3 regions of the Arthrobacter sp. NQ4 genome follow, and region 1 is predicted to be linked to each of the others. Evidence: predicted binding sites of a transcription regulator. Region 1 holds the regulator's gene; each other region holds the start of a gene.
What was found. Region 1 encodes HrcA, which represses chaperone genes, less so after heat shock. Its sites were predicted from a motif close to TTNGCACTCGNNNNNNNCGAGTGCNAA; they were not measured.

Region 1 (6,343 bases):
TGCAGTCCGCCGTTCCGCATGTGCTCAAGGTCCTGGACCGCACCCACACGCCCAGCCGCGTTCCGCAGGTGGTGCAGTGGGCGCGGGAGGCCGGGCTGGATGTCAGCCTGGACCTGATTTACGGCACGCCGGGGGAGTCGCTGGCGGACTGGCGCCACTCCCTGGAGACTGCCCTCTCCTACCAGCCGGACCACATCAGCGCCTACGCCCTGATTGTCGAGGACGGGACCAAGCTGGCCGCGCAGATGCGCCGCGGCGAGGTGCCGGGAATTGACGACGACGACCACGCCGACAAGTACGAACTCGCCGACCAGCTCATCACCGAAGCCGGGCTCGGCTGGTATGAGGTCAGCAACTGGGCGCGGAGCCCGGAGCACGCGTGCCGCCACAACCTGGCCTACTGGCGTGGCGACGACTGGTGGGGCATCGGCCCCGGCGCGCACTCCCACGTGGGCGGGGTGCGCTGGTGGAACGTGAAGCACCCGTCCGCTTACGCGAACCGCCTGTCCCAGGGCCTGTCGCCTGCGGCGGGCAGGGAGACCCTGGATGCCGACACCAGGAACCTGGAGCGGGTGATGCTGGAGGCGCGCCTGCAGTTAGGGCTTGAAGTCTCCACTCTAAGCGCAGCCGGACGGCACCAAATAGCCGGCCTGATTGCGGACGGCCTGGTGGAACCTGCCGCTGCCTTCCAGGGCCGCCTGGTCCTCACGCTCAAGGGCAGGCTCCTGGCGGACGCGGTAGTCCGCCGTATCCTGCCCGACTGACTGTACCCACGTCCGTCGGGCCCGTACCGCGGGGCCGGTGGCCCCGCGGGGAGGCGCGGCTACTTAATCCAGCGCAGGTTGTACTGGTAGCGGTGCGGCTGGCCCTTGTTGACGTGGATCCCTGCTGCCACGGAGAAGCAGGTGAGCGCCACCCAGATCAGGGTGGCGATGACCGCGAAGATGTTTCCCACATAAGGGATGAACACCAGGATGTTGGCCAGCACGGCGGCGATGGTGGGCGGCAGGCTGAAGTTCAGCGCTTCTTTGGATTCCTGCGCGGTGAACGGGCCGCGGTCACGGAAGATCAGGTAGATCAGCAGCGAGGGGACGCACCCCAGTATCCCGCCGAAATGCGCGAGCGTGGCCCATTGGCGGTCTTCGCTGGCCGTGAGCGGCAGCGCATTGGCGGGGACGCCATGGTACTCGGAACGGCCCTGGCCGTCCCTGTGATCACGTGCGTTTTCTGCCACAGTCTGTTCCTTCGGAGGTGCAAGTGGTGCTGACTTCATGTACGGGCGCGGTGTGCAGCGGCCTTCGGAAAAGGCGCTGCACTACCAAGAATACTGGCTCCCGGGCCGGGGCCCGGCCTTCAGGGGACGGTGAGGAAGTCGATGACTTCCTCAACCCGCCCCAGCAGCGACGCTTCCAGGTCCGCATAGGTACGGACCGCGCCCAGCAGTTTCTGCCACCCCAGCCCGATGTCCTCCTTGGTGGCGTGCGGCCAGCCAAAGGCCTTCAGGATTCCGGTCTTCCAATCCTGTCCGCGCGGCACGGCAGGCCATTTGTCGATCCCGAGGACCGCGGGCCGGATTGCCTGCCAGACGTCCACATAGGGATGGCCCACGATCAGGACATTTCCGGCCGCGCCGGGGGATGCCATGACGGCGTCGGCTATCCGGGACTCTTTGGAGTCAGGGACGAGGTGGTCAACGAGCACGCCGAGGCGACGGCCCGGCCCCGGTTTGAAGGCGGCAACTGCAGCGGTGAGGTCGTCAATGCCGTGCAGGGGTTCGACGACGATGCCTTCCACCCGAAGGTCGTCTCCCCAGACCTTTTCCACCAGTTCGGCGTCGTGCTTGCCTTCCACCCAGATTCGGCTTGCCTTGGCGACCTGGGCCCGCTGGCCGGCGACCCGGACGGAGCCTGAGGCTGTCCTGCCGGCGGCGGGGCCGGAGGCTGCCGGCCGGGCGGCGGGAGGCATCAGCCGGATGGGGCGGCCCTCAAGGAGGAAACCGAAGCCGAGCTTGAAGGACCGGGACTTCCCTCGGCGGTCCTCCAGCGCCACGACGTGCATGCCGCCGGACTTTTCCACCCGGGTGACGGCGCCTACCCAGCCCGACTGGACATCCTCGAGCACCATGCCCCGCTCCACCGGCACCTCGGGCAATTCCGCCTTGGCCGGGGCGGAAATGCCGCGGGGCCCCCAGTTTTGGTAATCCATGGATTCAATCCGCCTAGCGCTAGGTCCTCCGCACCGGAATTTCGCCCGGAGCGGTACCAATGCTAACAACGGGCCGAGGCATAATAGACTGTTAGCACTTAGGCATGTCGAGTGCTAACAGTGGTGGCGCCTGGCGGGGCATGCGCCCCGGACCATGGATGGAGGTGGAGAGTGAGCGAGCCACGCAAACTGGAAGTGCTGCGGGCCATCGTGGAGGACTACGTCCACTCCCGCGAACCGGTCGGGTCAAAGGCATTGGTCGAACGGCATCATCTTGGCGTTTCGAGTGCAACCATCCGCAATGACATGGCGGCCCTTGAAGACGAGGGATTGATCACGGCCCCGCACACCAGTGCAGGCCGGATTCCCACGGACAAGGGCTACCGGCTCTTTGTCGACCAGATCTCGGCCGTCAAGCCCCTGTCGGCAGCGGAGCGCCGGGCCATCCAGTCCCTCCTGGAAGGCGCAGACGACCTCGACGACGTCCTGGACCGCACCGTCCGGCTGCTGTCGCAGCTGACCAACCAGGTGGCTGTGGTCCAGTATCCGCACCTCAGCAAGGCACTGGTGCGCCACATCGAGTTCGTGCTCCTGGCCCCCCGTAAGGTGCTGGTGGTGCTGATTGCCAACAGCGGCAAGGTGGAGCAGCGGGTCATCGACGTCGGCCAGGACCTTGGCGACGACGCCCTGGCCGCGCTCCGTACCCGCTTCCTTGCCGCACTCGCCGGAACTCCGCTCAGCCAGCTGGCCAAGGCGCTCCCCGCCGTCGTGGCCGGCACCGCGCACGGCCAGTGCCAGGCCGCGCACGCCCTGGCACTTGGCCTCGAGGGGCTGGCGCAAAACACCAGGGAGGACCGGATGGTCATGGCCGGGACAGCGAACCTGGCCAGGTCCAACGTGGACTTCCCCCTCAGCATCGGCCCCGTGCTCGAGGCACTGGAGGAACAGGTGGTGATGCTGCGGCTGTTGAGCGAAATGGCCCAGGACCACCGCGGAGTCGCCGTCAGTATCGGAAGGGAAAACCCTTATGACGGCCTTGCCGAAGCCTCCGTCGTGGCCACCGGCTACGGCCCGGACAGCGCCGCGAAGGTAGGGATCCTCGGCCCAACCAGGATGGACTATCCCACCACCATGGCCGCCGTCAGGGCTGTGGCCCGCTACCTTTCCAGGATTTTGGGGCCCTGACTCTTCGCCGCCGGAGCCTTTTCCGGACCGGAACACAGAGCGGGGCCGCCCAAACTGAACGCAGTACAACAAGGAAGAGATACGAACTTTGAGCAGCCACTATGACGTCCTTGGAGTCTCACCCGAAGCTACGGGCGAAGAGATCAAAAAGGCCTACCGCAAACTGGCCCGCACCCTTCACCCGGATGTAAACCCCGGTGCGGACGCTTCAGAACGCTTCAAGGCAGTAACTCACGCCTACGAGGTCCTTTCCGACCCCCAAAAGCGGAGGATCTACGACACCACAGGCAACGAGAACGGCACGGACAACGGCTTCGGCGGTGCCGGTTACGCGGGCCAGGGCTTTGCTTTCCAGGACATCTTCGACACCTTCTTCGGCGCCGGTGGCACCTCCGGCCCGGCTTCCCGCGTCCGCCGCGGCCAGGACGCCCTCATCAGCGTCCGGATCGACCTCCGCGACGCCGTGTTCGGCGTGAACAAGAAGCTCGAAGTGGATACTGCCGTGGTCTGCCCCACCTGTGACGGATCCTGCTGCCGGCCCGGCACCCACCCCGAGCGCTGCGACATCTGCGGCGGCAGCGGCCAGGTCCAGCGGGCCGTGCGTTCCATCCTGGGCCAGGTCATGACGGCCGCCCCCTGCGGCACCTGCGAAGGTTTCGGCACGGTCATCAAGGATCCCTGCAACGAGTGCAGCGGCCAGGGCCGTATCCGCAGCCGGCGGTCGCTGACCATCAAGGTTCCCGCCGGTGTGGCCACCGGAACCCGGATCCAGCTCGCCGGGCAGGGCGAAGCCGGACCTGCAGGCGGACCGACCGGTGACCTGTATGTGGAAATCCGCGTCAACAATGACGCCACCTACGTGCGGGAAGGCGATGACCTCCACGCCACCCTGCACATCCCCATGACGGCGGCTGCACTGGGCACGGACGTCAGCCTGGAAACGTTCGACGGTACCCAGGACATCGACGTCAAGCCCGGAACACAGTCCGGCGAGATCATCACCCTGCGTGGCCTGGGTGTCACGCACCTGCGGGGATACGGCCGCGGGGACCTGAAGGTCCACCTCCAGGTGGACACTCCGGCCAAGCTCGACCCGGCACAGGAGGACCTCCTCCGGCAGCTCGCCAAGCTCCGCGGCGAACAGATCACCGAGGGCAAGCTCGCCGCCAGCGGCGGCATGTTCGCCAAGCTCCGGGACCGGCTCGGTAACCTGTAGCGGTGAGCAACCCCGTCTTCTTCACCTCCGCCGGTTCACTGGCGGGCATGGTGCCCGGCCAGCTCTTTGTCCTCGAAGGGGCGGAGGCCCGGCATGCAGTCACCGTCAAACGCCTGTCTCCGGGCGAGGCGGTGGACATTGTCGACGGCGCCGGCGCGCGCATGAGCGGCACGGTCTCCTCCGCCGCGCCCACGGGACTTGAAGTGGAGTGCGGCGCACTGGCAATGGAAGACAGGCCGGACGTCCGTCTGGTGCTGGTTCAGGCCCTGGCCAAGGGCGACCGCGACGAACTGGCCATTGAAACGGCCACCGAGCTGGGCATCGATGCTGTCATACCCTGGCAGTCGGAGCGGTCCATTGTGCGCTGGAAAGGTGACAGGGCCGCCCGCGCCCACGCCAAGTGGGAGTCCACCGTGGCCGCCGCCGCCAAGCAGGCGCGGCGCGCCTGGATCCCCGAGGTCCGGGCCGCCGTCGATACTGCCGGGCTTTCCGCCGCCGTGGAGGGTGCAGACCTGGCCGTCATCCTCCACGAAGATGCCGTGCGTCCGCTGCGCACCGTCCTGGAAGCGTGGCAGGGGAGTGGGCACGACGGAATCCGGGAAGTCCTGCTGATCGTCGGCCCGGAGGGCGGAATCAGCCCGCGGGAAGTAACGAAACTCTGCGACAAAGGCGCTGTGACCGCCCTGTTGGGGCACCACGTCCTGCGGTCCTCCACGGCCGGGCCTGCCGCCGTCGTGCTTGCAAGCGACATCCTTGGCCGGTGGACGGCTACCTGACCTTGAAGGACCTGGTGTCCTCGTTGCGGTCCGGCTCCCCGCCGGACCCTGCCTGCGCCACCCGGAGCTCATAGTCGCCGGCCGGCAAGGTCAGTGCCAGCGTAAAGACGCCCGCCTGCCCCTGCCCGGCGCCGGCCGTGGTTTCACCGGTCAGGAACGGGGCCTTGCTGCCGCCGTCCCCGGACTGCAGGATCTGCCAGCGGAGCTTTGCTCCCGGCGACGTGCTGCGCCCGGTGATCTTTACGCTGCCGGCAGGTTCCTCGGTGCTTTCCTGCGGATCAATGATCCACACCGGCGCCACCAGCCCGGCTGCCCGGGTCATCAGTGCGCCCAGCTGGACTTTTCCGAACGCGACATAGTCCGTGTGGCCGTCCACGAGGATCCGCACCCGGACCTGCTGCCCTGTGTCGATCAGGCCCGAACTGGCAGCGGCAGCGGTTGCCGTGTAGATCAGCTGTTGGATGGCGCGGGCGGCCATGTCGGCGTCGAGGTTGCTGTTGAAGGCGTCGGCCGAGACGTCGACCGTGATGATGTCCTTGCCCGAGATGGAGGTGGCAAGTTTGTCCGGGTTCTGCCACGGCGTAAAGAAGTCGGGGTCCAGCGGCTTCTCCGACATCATGGCGCGCAGTGCCCGTGTCACCGGGTTCTCCTGTTCCGGAACGTCCCGGAACTCACGGTAGAGGAAGATGTTCCCTCCGCTGCGGCCAATCCAGTACACCGGGGCCTTATTGGAGGACTGGGTGGTTTCCAGCGGGGCGCTGGTGGCTGGCGCGTCCGGCATGGTGCCGCCTGTGGCCGGTACTGAGGCGGAGGTGACGGAGGGCGTTGGTCCGTTCTCGGCGGTGCAGGCTGCAAGGGCGGGAACGAGCACCAGGATTCCTGCGAGGACGGCAGGGCGCACTCGGCCCATCGGTCGTCCTGCCCGTTCGGGCACAGAGGTTTCCGGCACTGTCCTGCCTAG
Region 2 (6,343 bases), on a different contig from region 1:
CCCGCCCGGGACGCGGACGTGGACCTGTCCGGAACGGGAAGGGACCAGGCCGAGGCGCTGGGCACCGCGCTGGGACGGATTGCCGGGGAGTTCCGCCCGGACGCAGTGGTTTCCTCCCCCTATGCGCGTGCCCGGCAGACGGCCGAGATTGCGGTGGAAACCGCCGGCTGGCCGTTGGAGGTGCGCATCGACGAGCGGCTCCGCGACCGCGAGCTCGGCATCCTGGACCGGCTCACCCGGCTGGGCGTCGAGAACCGCTACCCCGAGGAATCCGAGCGCCGGGAATGGCTGGGCAAGCTGTACTACCGGCCGCCGGGAGGGGAATCCTGGGCCGACGTAGCGCTGCGGCTGCGGTCGGTGCTGGCGGAACTGAACAACCTGGGCACCGGCCACCGGGTGATGCTGGTGTGCCACGACGCCGTGATCATGCTGTTCCGGTATGTCCTCGAAGGACTCAGCGAAAAGGAACTGCTGGACCTCGCGGCCACGGAAGCCATCCTTAACGCCTCGATCACCCGGTTCGTCCGGCCCTCAGGGGTGGGCCCGTGGACGCTGGAAAGCTTCAACGTGGCCGACCACCTGGCGGAGCAGGGCGTCACTGTCACCGAGCACGCGGGAGACACCAGTGTCCGGCCGCGGTGACTCCTCCGGCGCCACACTGGTAGCGCCGTCACTCCTGCGCGAATGGCCGCTGCCGGCGCCGGGCGCGGACAAGTACTCTCGCGGGTCCGTGCTGGTGGTGGGCGGCGCCCGGGCCACTCCCGGTGCTGCGCTGCTGGCCGGGGTTTCGGCCCTGCGCGCGGGGGCCGGGAAGCTCACACTGGCGGTGGCGGAATCGGTGGCCGTGCAGCTGGGGGTTGCCTTGCCGGAGTGCGGCGCCATTGGCCTGCCGGAAACTCCGGGGGGATCCGTCAAGCCGGAGCTGGCGCCGATAGCCTCCTACCTGGACCGGGCGGACACCCTGCTGGTCGGGCCCGGGCTGGACGACCCCGACCTCGCCGGCGAACTGCTCGAGGCGCTGCTGGAACGCGAGGCAGGCCGTGACGGAGCCTCCGATCCGGACGGCACGGAACGGCCCGCCGTCGTCCTCGATGCCTACGCACTGGGCGCCCTGGTGCAGCTCGAGGATCAGCTGGACCCCTGGCGCGGCCGGCTGATCCTCACCCCGAACCCCACCGAAGCCAGCATCCTGCTGGGACGGGACGTGGCGGACCTCGAAAAGGACCTCGCCGAGATCTCCGCCCGGTACGGCGCCGTGGTCAGCTGCCAGGGACTGATCGCCCGGCCGCCCGGCCCGGACCCGGACGAACCCGAACTCTGGAAGATCACCACAGGCTACGGCGGCCTGGGGACCTCCGGCAGCGGCGACGTCCTGGCAGGGGCGATTGCCGGGCTCCGGGCCCGCGGAACCACCGGCGCCCAGGCGGCCTGCTGGGGTACCCACCTGCACGCGGCGGCAGCGGACCGGCTGGCCAGCAGGCTGGGGCCGCTGGGATTCCTGGCCCGCGAACTCGCCGATGAACTGCCCGCCCTGATGCTGGAGCTCAGCGTCTGACGCAAGTCCCCGGACGCGTGGATGGCCCCCGGCCGAAGCCGGGGGCCACCGTAGCGGGAGGTTAAGGCCTACGCTGCCGGTGCGCTGTCTGGCGCTGTGGCGTGCACAGAATGGCGATTCGCCCCAAAAAGGCAGTCAACAGATGAGCCCGCCTCCCGGTCCTGTGTGAACTAAGCGGCGATTTCCTGCTTTGCCCCCTTCGTTTCGATCTCGATCTTGCGCGGCTTGGCCTTTTCGGCGACCGGGATGCGCAGCGTCAGGACACCTGCGTCGTAGCTGGCCTTGACATGTTCGGTGTCCAGGGTGTCGCCCAGGATCAGTTGGCGGCTGAAGACGCCGCGCGGCCGTTCAGAGGCGACCAGCTCGATGTCCTTGCCCGCCGGGTCCGGGCGTTCGGCCCGCACCGTCAGGACATTCCGTTCAACATCCAGGTCCACCGAGTCCACCGAAACACCGGGCAAATCGAAGGCCACGACGAATTCCTGGTCCTCGCGCCATGCATCCATCGGCATCGCCGCCGGGCGTGCAGCCGTGCCGAGGACCTGCTGGGCCAGCCTGTCCAGCTCGCGGAACGGATCGGTTCGCATCAACATGGCTTCCCTCCTCGTAAGAGATGGTCCAACACAGTTTCCGTATCAGCCGATCTGTAGTGGCTGATATAGATTTTTTAGCACTGGAGGAGTAAGTCTGCAAGAGTTTGCGGCAGCGGATTCCGGTGGTTTTCCGGCCCTTGCCCAGGCACGGAAAAGGGGCCTTCCACCTGCGCATACGCAGCCGGCGGAAGCCCCCTTCCAAGGTTTGCGGTCAGTCCCTGGTGGGGTCCGGACGGAGCGGAGCGGGGCCCGGGTCCGGGACGGGCAGCGGCCCCGGTGACGGTGGTGCGGGGAACGGGTTCGGGGACGGCGGGCCGGGCGGGCGCGGCTGGGTGGGGTCCGGGGACGTGGGCTCCGGGCCAGGTTCGGGCGGAAACGGCTCTGGTTCGTGCACTGGCGGGATGGTCATGGAACTTCCCCTCTCACACTGGGCGGATCATACTGGCAAATCACGCATAGGGCGGACCTGCCTTGGACTGACCAGACTACGCTTGCCGTCCCCCCGCAACCACCCTTCCCCTCCCCCCTTGCTCCATCAGTTGTGGGTTCCTAAACACCGGTTTTGGGAGCCATAAGTGATGGAGCAACACGACGGCGGGTGGTTGCCACCGTGTGCAGCCTTCAGTCCGCGGCACCCACCAGCCGCAGCCACGACCCAAGCTCGCCAGGGTCGGCCTCACCGCAGCGGTAGCCGACGTACCCGTCCGGGCGGACCGCCACCACGCCCCGCCCAGGGTGGCTGGTGAGCCGGTGGACGTGGACCAGTGGCGAACCGGGACCCGCAGGGAAAGCGGGCCCGGCACCCAGTGTGCCCGGCGCGGCGTCGCGCTCGAACAACAGGTGGATGCCCGGCACCGCGGTCAGGTCGTGAAGACGGGCCACCCGTCCGCCCACGGAAGCGGGCCCGTCCGGCAGCCGCTCCCCAGGCCTCGGCCATCCGCCGGCCCCGGGCATACGGTCTCGTGATATCGCACTGCCGCGGTAGTTCACGAACGGCTGGGCCAGCAACCTGATGCCCTTGGAAGTGAGCCACCGCCGGCGCAGCAGCAGCGGCAGCACCGGCGCGAAGACGGGCAGGGCGCTCCGGACCAGCCGGGCCACCGGATGCGGCGAGGCTTCGCCGAAGAAGATCACGTGCGTCAGCGCCAGTACGCGCCGGGCCGCCAGCCGCCGCTCCTGCCCGTAGCTGTCCAGCAGTTCCGGGAGCGGCGTACCTGCGGACGAGGCGAAGCCCAGCTTCCAGCCGAGGTTGAGGGCATCCAGGATGCCGTTGTTCATGCCCTGGCCGCCGGCGGGTGAGTGGGCGTGCGCGGAATCACCGGCCAGGAAGACAGGACTGGCGCCGAAGGTGCTGGCAATCCGGTGCTGCAGCGGAATCTGCGCCGACCAGCGCACCTCCCTGACCGCAGCACCCAGGCCGGATCCACCCAGTCCCGATTCCCCCACCAGCCGGGCCACCTCCTCTGCGGAAACGGGCGGACCCAGCTGGCCGAACCGGGCTCCCGGCGCCGGGGCTGCCGGACGGGTTGCCAGCATTCGCCAGGTGGCACCTTCGCCCAGCGCGAACAGGAAGACCAGCCCGGCGGCGCCGACGGCCACGTGCAGCAACCCCTCGTCGAGGGAGCCATCAAGTTCAAGGTCGGCCATGACCGCTTCCACCCCGTACGGGCCCCCGCGCCACTGCGCACCGGTCAGGCCCCGGACAGTGCTGGACTGCCCGTCGCAGCCGGCCAGGAACCGGGACACGTGGTGCTCCGCCAGGTTGCGCCCCAGGCCGCCGGCGGGTTGCAGCTCCGCGCGCACCAGGCTTTGCGTGGACGCCAGGGCTGGCTCCCGCTCGAACCCGTGGAACTCCACGCCCCAGTCCACGTGGATCCCCCGGGCCTGAAGCGCCTGGCAGAGGACGTCCTCGACGTCGGCCTGCCGGACCAGGGTGAGGTGTGGGAAGGCCGTGTCCGGGAGGTCCGCATGGCCCAGCCGGGCTTCGACAACGTGCCGGCCCAGGTGGATGCGTGCCTCGGGAGTGGTGTCGGCGCGGTTGAGCAGCTCATCGGTCACCCCCAGCGGGCGCAGGCCCTCGAGCGCCCTGGCGTGCAGCATCATGGCGCGGGACGGACGCGCCCTGTTCGCGCGCCGGTCCACCACCCGCACTGTTGCGCCGTGGGCGTGGGCCTGGAGGGCAGTGGTGAGTCCGGCGGGACCAGCGCCCACCACCAGGACGTCGCTGTCCGCCGTCGTACCTTGACCGGGTGGCATGGGCGGCGGATGTTAGTTGGGGTTGAGGAGCCGCCACCAGGCGTGGTCCGCCTGGGCAGCGGCCGGCATCGCGGCGGGATTGGCGAGCACGTCGTCGCGGCGCAGTCCGGGAAGCACCTTGTAGCTGATGGACCCGGGGACGCTGACCAGTTCCAGGACGCGCCACAGGGCTGCGGCGTACTTGCGGGCGCGTTCGGGACCGTCCCATTCGTACAGCCCGCGGTAGGCGCCGAAGGTGTCGTGGGCGCACCAAAGCTTGGAGACAAACCCCGGGAACCCCACAAAGAGCGGGGTGTTCATCAGGCTCTCCGCCTCGAACAGGCGGTGCGCCCTGCCGCGGACCAGCCGGAGGGTGAAGGCCACCACCAGGACGCAGGGCTCGGCGGGCCGGCGGTCGACGGCGGTCTCCCGGTAGACCCGCGCGGTGCTTCCGTCGGCGAACCGCAGCACCCTGCCAACATTGTGTTTCGGAAGATGGACCTGCCGGCGGACCAGCATGGCACAGGACGCCGCCACGCAGCGGGCCACCGCCAGCCATGCCTGGGCCCGGGGAGCGGGTCCGGATTCCACGGTCATGGTGCCTCCTGTCCTCGCAACGCCCTTCCAGCCTGCCGGGCCGCGGGGCAGGCACCCAGAGTCTTTCGCCCCTTTCGGCTCCCCCGGTAGCGAACGCCCTGCGGGGTTGCCGGAGGGGGTCTATATATTGAATCCATGACCTCCACTTCCCTGCAGGATTCCACCGGTACTGCGATCCCGGCGCCCCCGGTTGCCAAGAAGATCCCCACCGAGCGCACCCACCACGGGGAGACGTTCGTGGACAACTACGAGTGGCTGCGGGACAAGGAGTCGCCGGAGGTAGTGGAGCATCTCCGGGCCGAAAACGCCTACCAGGAAGCCGTCACGGCGCACCAGGAACCGCTCCGCGAGGCCATCTTCCAGGAGATCAAGGGCCGCACCCAGGAAACCGACCTGTCCGTCCCGCACCGCAAGGACGGCTGGTGGTACTTCAGCCGTTCCGCGGAGGGCAAGGAGTACGGCATCCACTGCCGGGTGAAGGCGCAGGACACCGGAGGCAAAGTGGCCGACTGGACTCCGCCGGCAGTGGAGGCAGGGGTAGGGATTCCCGGCGAAGAGATCCTCCTCGATGGCAACGTGGAGGCCGAGGGCAAGCCGTTCTTCTCCGTGGGCGGTACCGCCGTCACCATTGACGGCAACCTGTACGCCTACGCGGTGGACAACTCCGGCGATGAGCGGTTCACCTTACGGATCAAGGACCTCCGCACCGGCGAACTGCTGCCGGATGTCATCGAGAACATCTTCTACGGGGTTGCCTTCTCCCCGGACGGCACCCGCCTGTTCTACACCGTGGTGGACGAGTCCTGGCGCCCCTACCAGGTGAAGGCGCACGTCCTGGGCACCCCGGTGTCCGACGACGTGGTGGTGTACCAGGAGGACGACGCCGCCATGTGGCTGGGCTTCGAGCTGTCCGCGGACCGGCGCTACCTGGTGCTGGGCATCGGCTGCTCGGAGTACAGCGAAACCCGGCTGCTGCGTTTCGACGATCCCACTGCCGCCGTCACCACTGTCATTTCGCGCAACGAACGCGTCCTGTACGAGGCCGAGCCCTTCCTGCTCGACGGGCAGGAAAAGATCCTGCTCACGCACAACCGCGGCGCCATCAACTCCATGGTCTCCCTGGCTGACCCCGCCGAGCTGGAAAAGCCGCTCTCGGAGCAGACCTGGCGGACCGTCGTCGGGCATTCCGATGACGTCCGCGTCAACGGCGCGGGCGTCACCGCCACGCACCTGATCGTGTCTATCCGCAAGGACACCATCGAACGCGTCCAGGTGATGGGGCTGCCCGGCCTGGGCACCCCCGCCCAGCAGGCACCGGTGGAACCGGCCTTCGACGAGGAGCTCTACACTGCGGGCGTCGGCG
Region 3 (6,343 bases), on a different contig from region 1:
TCGCGGTCAAGTTCCTTCAGCAGTTCCACGTTCAGGACAGGCTTTCCATCGGCCTTGCGCCAGCCTTTGCGCTTCCATCCCGGCATCCATTTGGTAATGGAGTTGATCACGTACTGGCTGTCGCAAAGGATGCGCAGGTCTTCCCCGGGCAGGTGCGCTGTAGCGCGCAGGAGGTCAAGGACAGCCATCAGCTCCCCCTGGTTGTTGGTCCCGTGGGGCCATCCGCCGGCGCGCCAGCAATCGTCATTCACATACCAGGCCCATCCGGCCGGGCCGGGGTTTCCCAAGGCCGAACCATCAGCCGCTGCAGTAATCGTCACCGGTCCATCCTGCCAGAAGCGGCCGACAGCGGCCCGGCGAAGATGTGGGAAAACGTTTACCGAAAATTCTTGACGGGGGTGCCGGATGCGCGAAACAATCACAGCATCACATGAGAAAGCGGTTTCTCTCATCCTTGGACTACGCCGGGCGACCGTGCTGGGCCGCGCCGGAGAAGCCAACCCGGAAGGAACATCAATGACGATTCCAGTCGTAAGCCGCCGCAGTTTCCAGCTTGGCGCTGCCGCCCTTGCCCTGTCCATCCTGGCCACAGGCTGCGGAGCCCCGGGCGGATCGGGCGACAACGGCCAGGTAACCCTGCGGTTCGCATGGTGGGGCAACGAGTACCTCAACGGACAGACAGACAAGGTCATCGCCGCGTTTGAGGCGTCCCATCCAAACATCAAGGTCAAGGCCGAGCCCGGCGAATGGTCCAGCTACTGGGACAAGCTGGCCACAAAGACCGCCGCCAACGATGCGCCCGACGTCATTCAGATGGACCAGAAGTACATCGCCGAATACGGCGGCCGCGGCGCCCTCATGGACTTGTCCAAGCAGGACGGCATCGACACGTCGAAACTGGACAAGGAAGCCCTCGCGTCCGGCCAGTACAGCGGCGCACAGTATGGCCTGAGCACAGGCCAGAATGCCTACGTCATCATGGCCAACACCAAGGTATTTGAAGCGGCCGGCATACCCGTCCCGGATGACAAGACGTGGACGTGGAAAGAATTCATGGACACCGCCGCGAAGCTCAGCGCCGCGAGTGACGGGAAGACCTATGGTGCCGCCTACGGCAGCAACGAGGCCGACCTGATCATCTGGCTGCGCCAGCACGGGGAAAACCTCTACTCCGCTGACGGCAAGCTCGGCTTTGAGGCCGGCACGGCCGCCTCCTTCTGGGAACGGCTCAAGGAACAACGCGATTCCAAGGCCAGCCCGCCGGCGAACGTGGCGACGGAAGACGGCGGGGCCAGCCTTGAGCAAAGCCTCTTCGGCACCAACCGGGTGGGTATGGCCTGGTGGTGGACCAACCAACTTGGATCGCTTGAGGCCACCACCGGCAGCAACATCAAAATGCTGCGCGCTCCGAGCGTCGACGGCGCGGCGGCCAGTAACGGCATGTACTACAAGCCGACGATGTTCTGGTCCGCCTCATCCCGTTCAAAGCATCCCAAGGAAGCCGCGGAGTTTATCAACTACCTCACCAACCGCCCGGAGGCCGGGGCCATCCTGATGACGGACAGGGGGGTACCCACCAACAGCGACATCGTTTCCAGCATCACGTCCTCGCTCAAGCCGGCAGACACCACCGTGGTGGGGTTCCTGAAGGACATTGCGCCGGATATCAAGGACGCGCCCCCGGTTCCTCCTGTGGGTGCGGGAAGCGTCCAGAATGTCATCAAGCGCTACACGGATGAAGTGCTGTATGACCGGCAGACCCCCCAGGCTGCCGCCGAAGCCTTCAAGAAGGAAGTCCAGGGGATGCTGGATTCGGCCAGGAAGTAGATCCCGGCAGCGGGACAAAAAAGTGCGGCCCCCTCCGAAGAGGGGGCCGCACTTTCGTAACTGGCGGGGCAGGTCCCGGCCGGGAGGCTTAGAAGCCGCCCATGCCGCCCATGCCGCCCATGTCGTCGCCACCGGCGGGGGCAGAAACCTTCTCCGGCTTGTCAGCCACCACTGCTTCGGTGGTGAGGAACAGGCCGGCGATCGAGGCAGCGTTCTGCAGAGCAGAGCGGGTCACCTTTACGGGGTCGTTGACGCCGGCAGCCAGCAGGTCGACGTACTCGCCGGTTGCTGCGTTCAGGCCGTGGCCTGCGGGCAGGCCGCGGACCTTGTCGACAACTACGCCAGGCTCCATGCCGGCGTTGAAGGCGATCTGCTTCAGCGGAGCGTCGATGGCAACGCGGACGATGTTGGCGCCCGTTGCTTCGTCGCCGGAGAGCTGAAGGTTGGCAAATGCCTTGGCACCGGCCTGGATCAGGGCCACGCCGCCACCGGCGACGATGCCTTCTTCAACTGCAGCCTTGGCGTTGCGCACGGCGTCTTCAATGCGGTGCTTGCGCTCCTTGAGCTCAACCTCGGTTGCAGCTCCGGCCTTGATAACTGCAACGCCGCCGGCCAGCTTGGCCAGGCGCTCCTGCAGCTTCTCGCGGTCGTAGTCGGAGTCGGAGTTCTCGATCTCGGCGCGGATCTGGGACACGCGGCCGGCGATCTGGTCGGCGTCGCCGGCACCTTCGACGATGGTGGTCTCGTCCTTGGTGACAACAACCTTGCGGGCCTGGCCCAGGAGCTCCAGGCCGGCAGTCTCCAGCTTGAGGCCAACTTCCTCGGAGATGACCTGGCCGCCGGTGAGGACGGCGATGTCGGCGAGCTGGGCCTTGCGGCGGTCACCGAAGCCCGGAGCCTTGACGGCGACGGACTTGAAGGTGCCGCGGATCTTGTTCACGATCAGGGTGGCCAGGGCCTCGCCCTCGATGTCCTCGGCAATGATCAGCAGCGGCTTGTTGGACTGCATGACCTTTTCCAGGACAGCAACCAGTTCCTTGACGTTGGAGATCTTGGAGTTGACGATCAGGATGTACGGATCCTCGAGGACCGTTTCCTGGCGCTCAGCGTCGGTGACGAAGTAGGCGGAGATGTAACCCTTGTCGAAGCGCATGCCTTCGGTGAGTTCCAGCTCCAGGCCGAAGGTGTTGGACTCCTCGACCGTGATGACGCCTTCCTTGCCCACCTTGTCCAGGGCTTCGGCGATAAGGGCACCGATCTCGTCGTCACCGGCGGAGATGGAGGCGGTAGCCGCGATCTCTTCCTTGGTTTCGATTTCCTTGGCGGAGTTCAGCAGCTCGGCGGTGACGGCCTCAACAGCCTTTTCGATACCGCGCTTGAGGGACAGCGGGTCGGCGCCGGCGGCAACGTTGCGCAGGCCTTCCTTGACCAGGGCCTGGGCCAGGACGGTTGCCGTGGTGGTGCCGTCACCGGCAACGTCGTCGGTCTTCTTGGCAACTTCCTTGACCAGCTCTGCGCCGATCTTCTCGTAGGGATCGTCCAGCTCGATCTCCTTGGCGATGGAAACACCATCGTTGGTGATCGTGGGGGCGCCCCACTTCTTTTCGAGGACGACGTTGCGTCCACGCGGGCCGAGGGTGACCTTAACGGCGTCGGCGAGGGTGTTCAGGCCACGCTCAAGGCCGCGGCGTGCCTCTTCATCAAATGCAATGATCTTGGCCATAACGGCAGTAGTCCTTTCGGGACAGTCGTTAAGAATGAACCTTCGCTGCAGTGCCCGCGACGGACGATCCTTTGCCGGCGGCCTCTGTATGCCTCCGGGCGGGGATCTCACTGAAGTGAGGTGTTTCTTTCGCTCCTCGACCGGTGCCGTGCGCTGCCGGCCGGAACCAGGCGGTGCTTTAGCAGTCGGTGCGTCAGAGTGCTAAGTCAATAATTAGCACTCCCCAGGTGAGAGTGCAAGCGAAAAGACGCGTAACACCCTGCAGGACGGGGCCGCTTCGCCCAGGGCGATCAGCCGGAGTGTCCGGCTGTCTCCCGGCCCGACAGGGTGGGGTTGTTGTCGGGTCCGAAGGTGTACACGGAGAAGAGGGCCTTGGTGATGTCGCCCTTGGCATCGAAGGCCACCGGGCCGGATTCGCCGTCATAGTTGATGTCCGGGCCGGCAGCAAGGCCGCCCAGGCACTCCTTGTAGCTCAAGCATGGGGCGGTTGGCACTCCGGCGCCGGGGCCGGCTGCCCCTCCGGAGACGGCAATCAGGTTGCCGGCAATGGAGCGTCCGGCGTCATCCTGGGCACGTGCTGCGGCGAGGGCCGCCAGCGTGACGGCGTCGTAGGTTTCGGCAGCGTAGGAGACGTCCTTGAGGGCAGGGTCCACCGCCAGCAGTTTTGCCTGGAAGGCAGCGGTGGGCAACTGTCCGGGGACGACGGCGCGTGTGCCCTCGAGGGTGCCGGAGGCGAGCCTGGAGCCGTAGCGGGCAAACGCGCCGTCGCTGAGGATGATCCGTGAACCGGTGAGGCCGGTGCTGTCCAGCCCGGCCAGGGCGTCCTGCGCGCCCTCGCGGGCAATCAGGACGACGGCGTCAGGCTTGGCCTTTGCGGTGGAGCGCGCGGCTTCGGCGGCGGCACCGTCCTTGAAGCCGGCCCCGGGCAGGACCGTGAGTCCGGACTTTGTCGCAGCGTCCGTGACGGCAGCGGAGAGGTCCTTGCCGTAGGAGCCCTCCTGGTACAGCACAGTGATGGTGGCCGCCCCGGAGTCCTTGGCGAGTTTTGCCAGCACGGGGCCCTGGGCGACGTCGGCTGCGGCGGTGCGGAAATAGTAGCCTCCGCTGGCGAGCCCTGACAGGCCTGCGGCGGTGTTGGCCGGCGAGATGACCGGTATGCGCGCGTGGGACAGAACGTCCACCGCGGCGGCCGCATGGCTGGAATCGGTGGGTCCGATCACCACATCCGCTTTGGCGGCGGCGAGGTCCTTCGCCTGCTTTCCCGGGTCCTGGTCCGGGTGCACCGGGAGGAGCTCCACCGGCCGGCCTTTGTGTCCGCCGGCGGCGTTGATGTCCTGGACGGCGAGCTTGGCGGCAGCCAGCTGGGGAGCGTTAAGGAAGGCATTGTCACCGGCATTGTCCAGGATCATCCCCACCCGCAGCACGCCGTCGCCGGAGGCCTCCGCCGTTTCCACCCTGGCGTTGCCGCCGGTACCGGCGCATGCCGTCATCGAAAGAACTGCTGCCGCGGACAGGGCGAGGGCCGCCCGGACGCGGCCATCCCGCCGCAGAGCAGGCATCACTGGGCCGGCCGGACGTTTTCCGCCTGCGGACCCTTTTCACCCTCGCCCACATCGAGCTGCACCCGCTGCCCCTCGGCCAGGGCACGGTACCCCTCCCCCTGGATTGCGGACCAGTGGACAAAAATGTCATCACCGGAGCCGTCAACGGTGATGAAGCCGTATCCCTTTTCAGCGTTGAACCATTTCACGGTTCCCAGTGCCATGATGAACAACTCTTTCCGTTTGGGGCCAGGTGGAGACCGGACCGGCGTTACTGGACGGCGTGCGGCTACCGGTAACCCGGGCCCAGGACCACAACGAGCGGCGACTGGAATTCGGTACTGTCCACCACAGTGGGGATGTTCAGCAGACTGGAAAGCGCCTGGGCGCTGGCCAGATGCTGGGGGCCCGCGTAGAAAATCACGGAGGACTTTTGCGGGGCTCCGGACCAGTTGCCAACCTGGCCGAGCCGCCAACCGTCACCCTGGACGGTTCCGCCTACCCGGCTGGCCAGCCCCGCCGTACCGGCGGCATTGTAGATGGCAACGGCCTGGGTCCTGTCGACGACGGCCTGCTGGCTGGCAGGGGCCGTGGACTCCGGAGCGGGGCCGGCGTCCTGGGTTGGCTCGGAAGAAGCGGAGGGCACCGTGGAAGCCACGGGCGCGGAAGCGGAAGGCGTGGCCGAAGGGGCTGTGCCGGTGCCGGCCAGCGGAGCTGACTCCACGCTGGCCGAGGCCTGGCTGGCGGTAGTGTTGAAGCCAAGTTTGGGAAGGATCAGGAAGGACACCAACCCTATGGCCAGGGCCGCCACTCCCATCGCCAGGATGGGCCACAGCCGCACGCGGGACGGGGCCGAGGCCGTCCGGTGGACACCTTGTCGCGACGCAGCCTCCGGGACTTTGTCGAATTCATCGCGGGCGTATCTGGTCATGGTGGAAGGACATCCTTGTTGATTGCGGCTGTTGTCCCGGCCTGGGGCGTCTTAAGCGTCGGATCCCAGGCGCCGGGCAGTACGTGCACGGTGGCGCGACGTACGTAGTCTACGCAATCTCTTGACCAGCATGGGATCGTGGGCCAGCGCATCCTCGCGGTCAATTAATGCGTTCAGGAGCTGGTAGTAATGGGTGGCGGAGAGGTCAAACAGGTCACGGATGGCCTGCTCCTTGGCTCCCGCGTACTTCCACCACTGCCGTTCCAGCGCCAGCATCTGTTGTTCACGCTCGGACAGGGAGGACTCACGAAGGGTGAAATC

Region 2: a site for HrcA is predicted at 2,223-2,249, ahead of PUN51_RS03295 (Hsp20/alpha crystallin family protein). Genes of this name have one in related genera too.
Region 3: a site for HrcA is predicted at 3,729-3,755, ahead of groL (chaperonin GroEL). Genes of this name have one in related genera too.

Annotation. Positions count from the first base shown of each region.
Region 1 covers NZ_JARETC010000002.1:298,521-304,863, reverse strand. The annotation lists gene hemW (radical SAM family heme chaperone HemW) at 1-764, shown strand, start outside; gene PUN51_RS05225 (DUF4870 domain-containing protein) at 824-1,234, opposite strand; gene PUN51_RS05220 (DUF3097 domain-containing protein) at 1,354-2,205, opposite strand; gene hrcA (heat-inducible transcriptional repressor HrcA) at 2,377-3,390, shown strand; gene dnaJ (molecular chaperone DnaJ) at 3,479-4,606, shown strand; gene PUN51_RS05205 (16S rRNA (uracil(1498)-N(3))-methyltransferase) at 4,609-5,382, shown strand; gene PUN51_RS05200 (GerMN domain-containing protein) at 5,375-6,292, opposite strand.
Region 2 covers NZ_JARETC010000001.1:695,496-701,838, forward strand. The annotation lists gene PUN51_RS03285 (histidine phosphatase family protein) at 1-642, shown strand, start outside; gene PUN51_RS03290 (NAD(P)H-hydrate dehydratase) at 626-1,555, shown strand; gene PUN51_RS03295 (Hsp20/alpha crystallin family protein) at 1,726-2,148, opposite strand; gene PUN51_RS03300 (FAD-dependent monooxygenase) at 2,770-4,404, opposite strand; gene PUN51_RS03305 (hypothetical protein) at 4,417-4,980, opposite strand; gene PUN51_RS03310 (S9 family peptidase) at 5,116-6,343, shown strand, end outside.
Region 3 covers NZ_JARETC010000011.1:103,655-109,997, forward strand. The annotation lists gene PUN51_RS16860 (ribonuclease HI family protein) at 1-320, opposite strand, end outside; gene PUN51_RS16865 (ABC transporter substrate-binding protein) at 517-1,827, shown strand; gene groL (chaperonin GroEL) at 1,916-3,550, opposite strand; gene PUN51_RS16875 (ABC transporter substrate-binding protein) at 3,841-5,109, opposite strand; gene PUN51_RS16880 (cold-shock protein) at 5,109-5,315, opposite strand; gene PUN51_RS16885 (LytR C-terminal domain-containing protein) at 5,381-6,022, opposite strand; gene PUN51_RS16890 (DUF3263 domain-containing protein) at 6,074-6,343, opposite strand, start outside.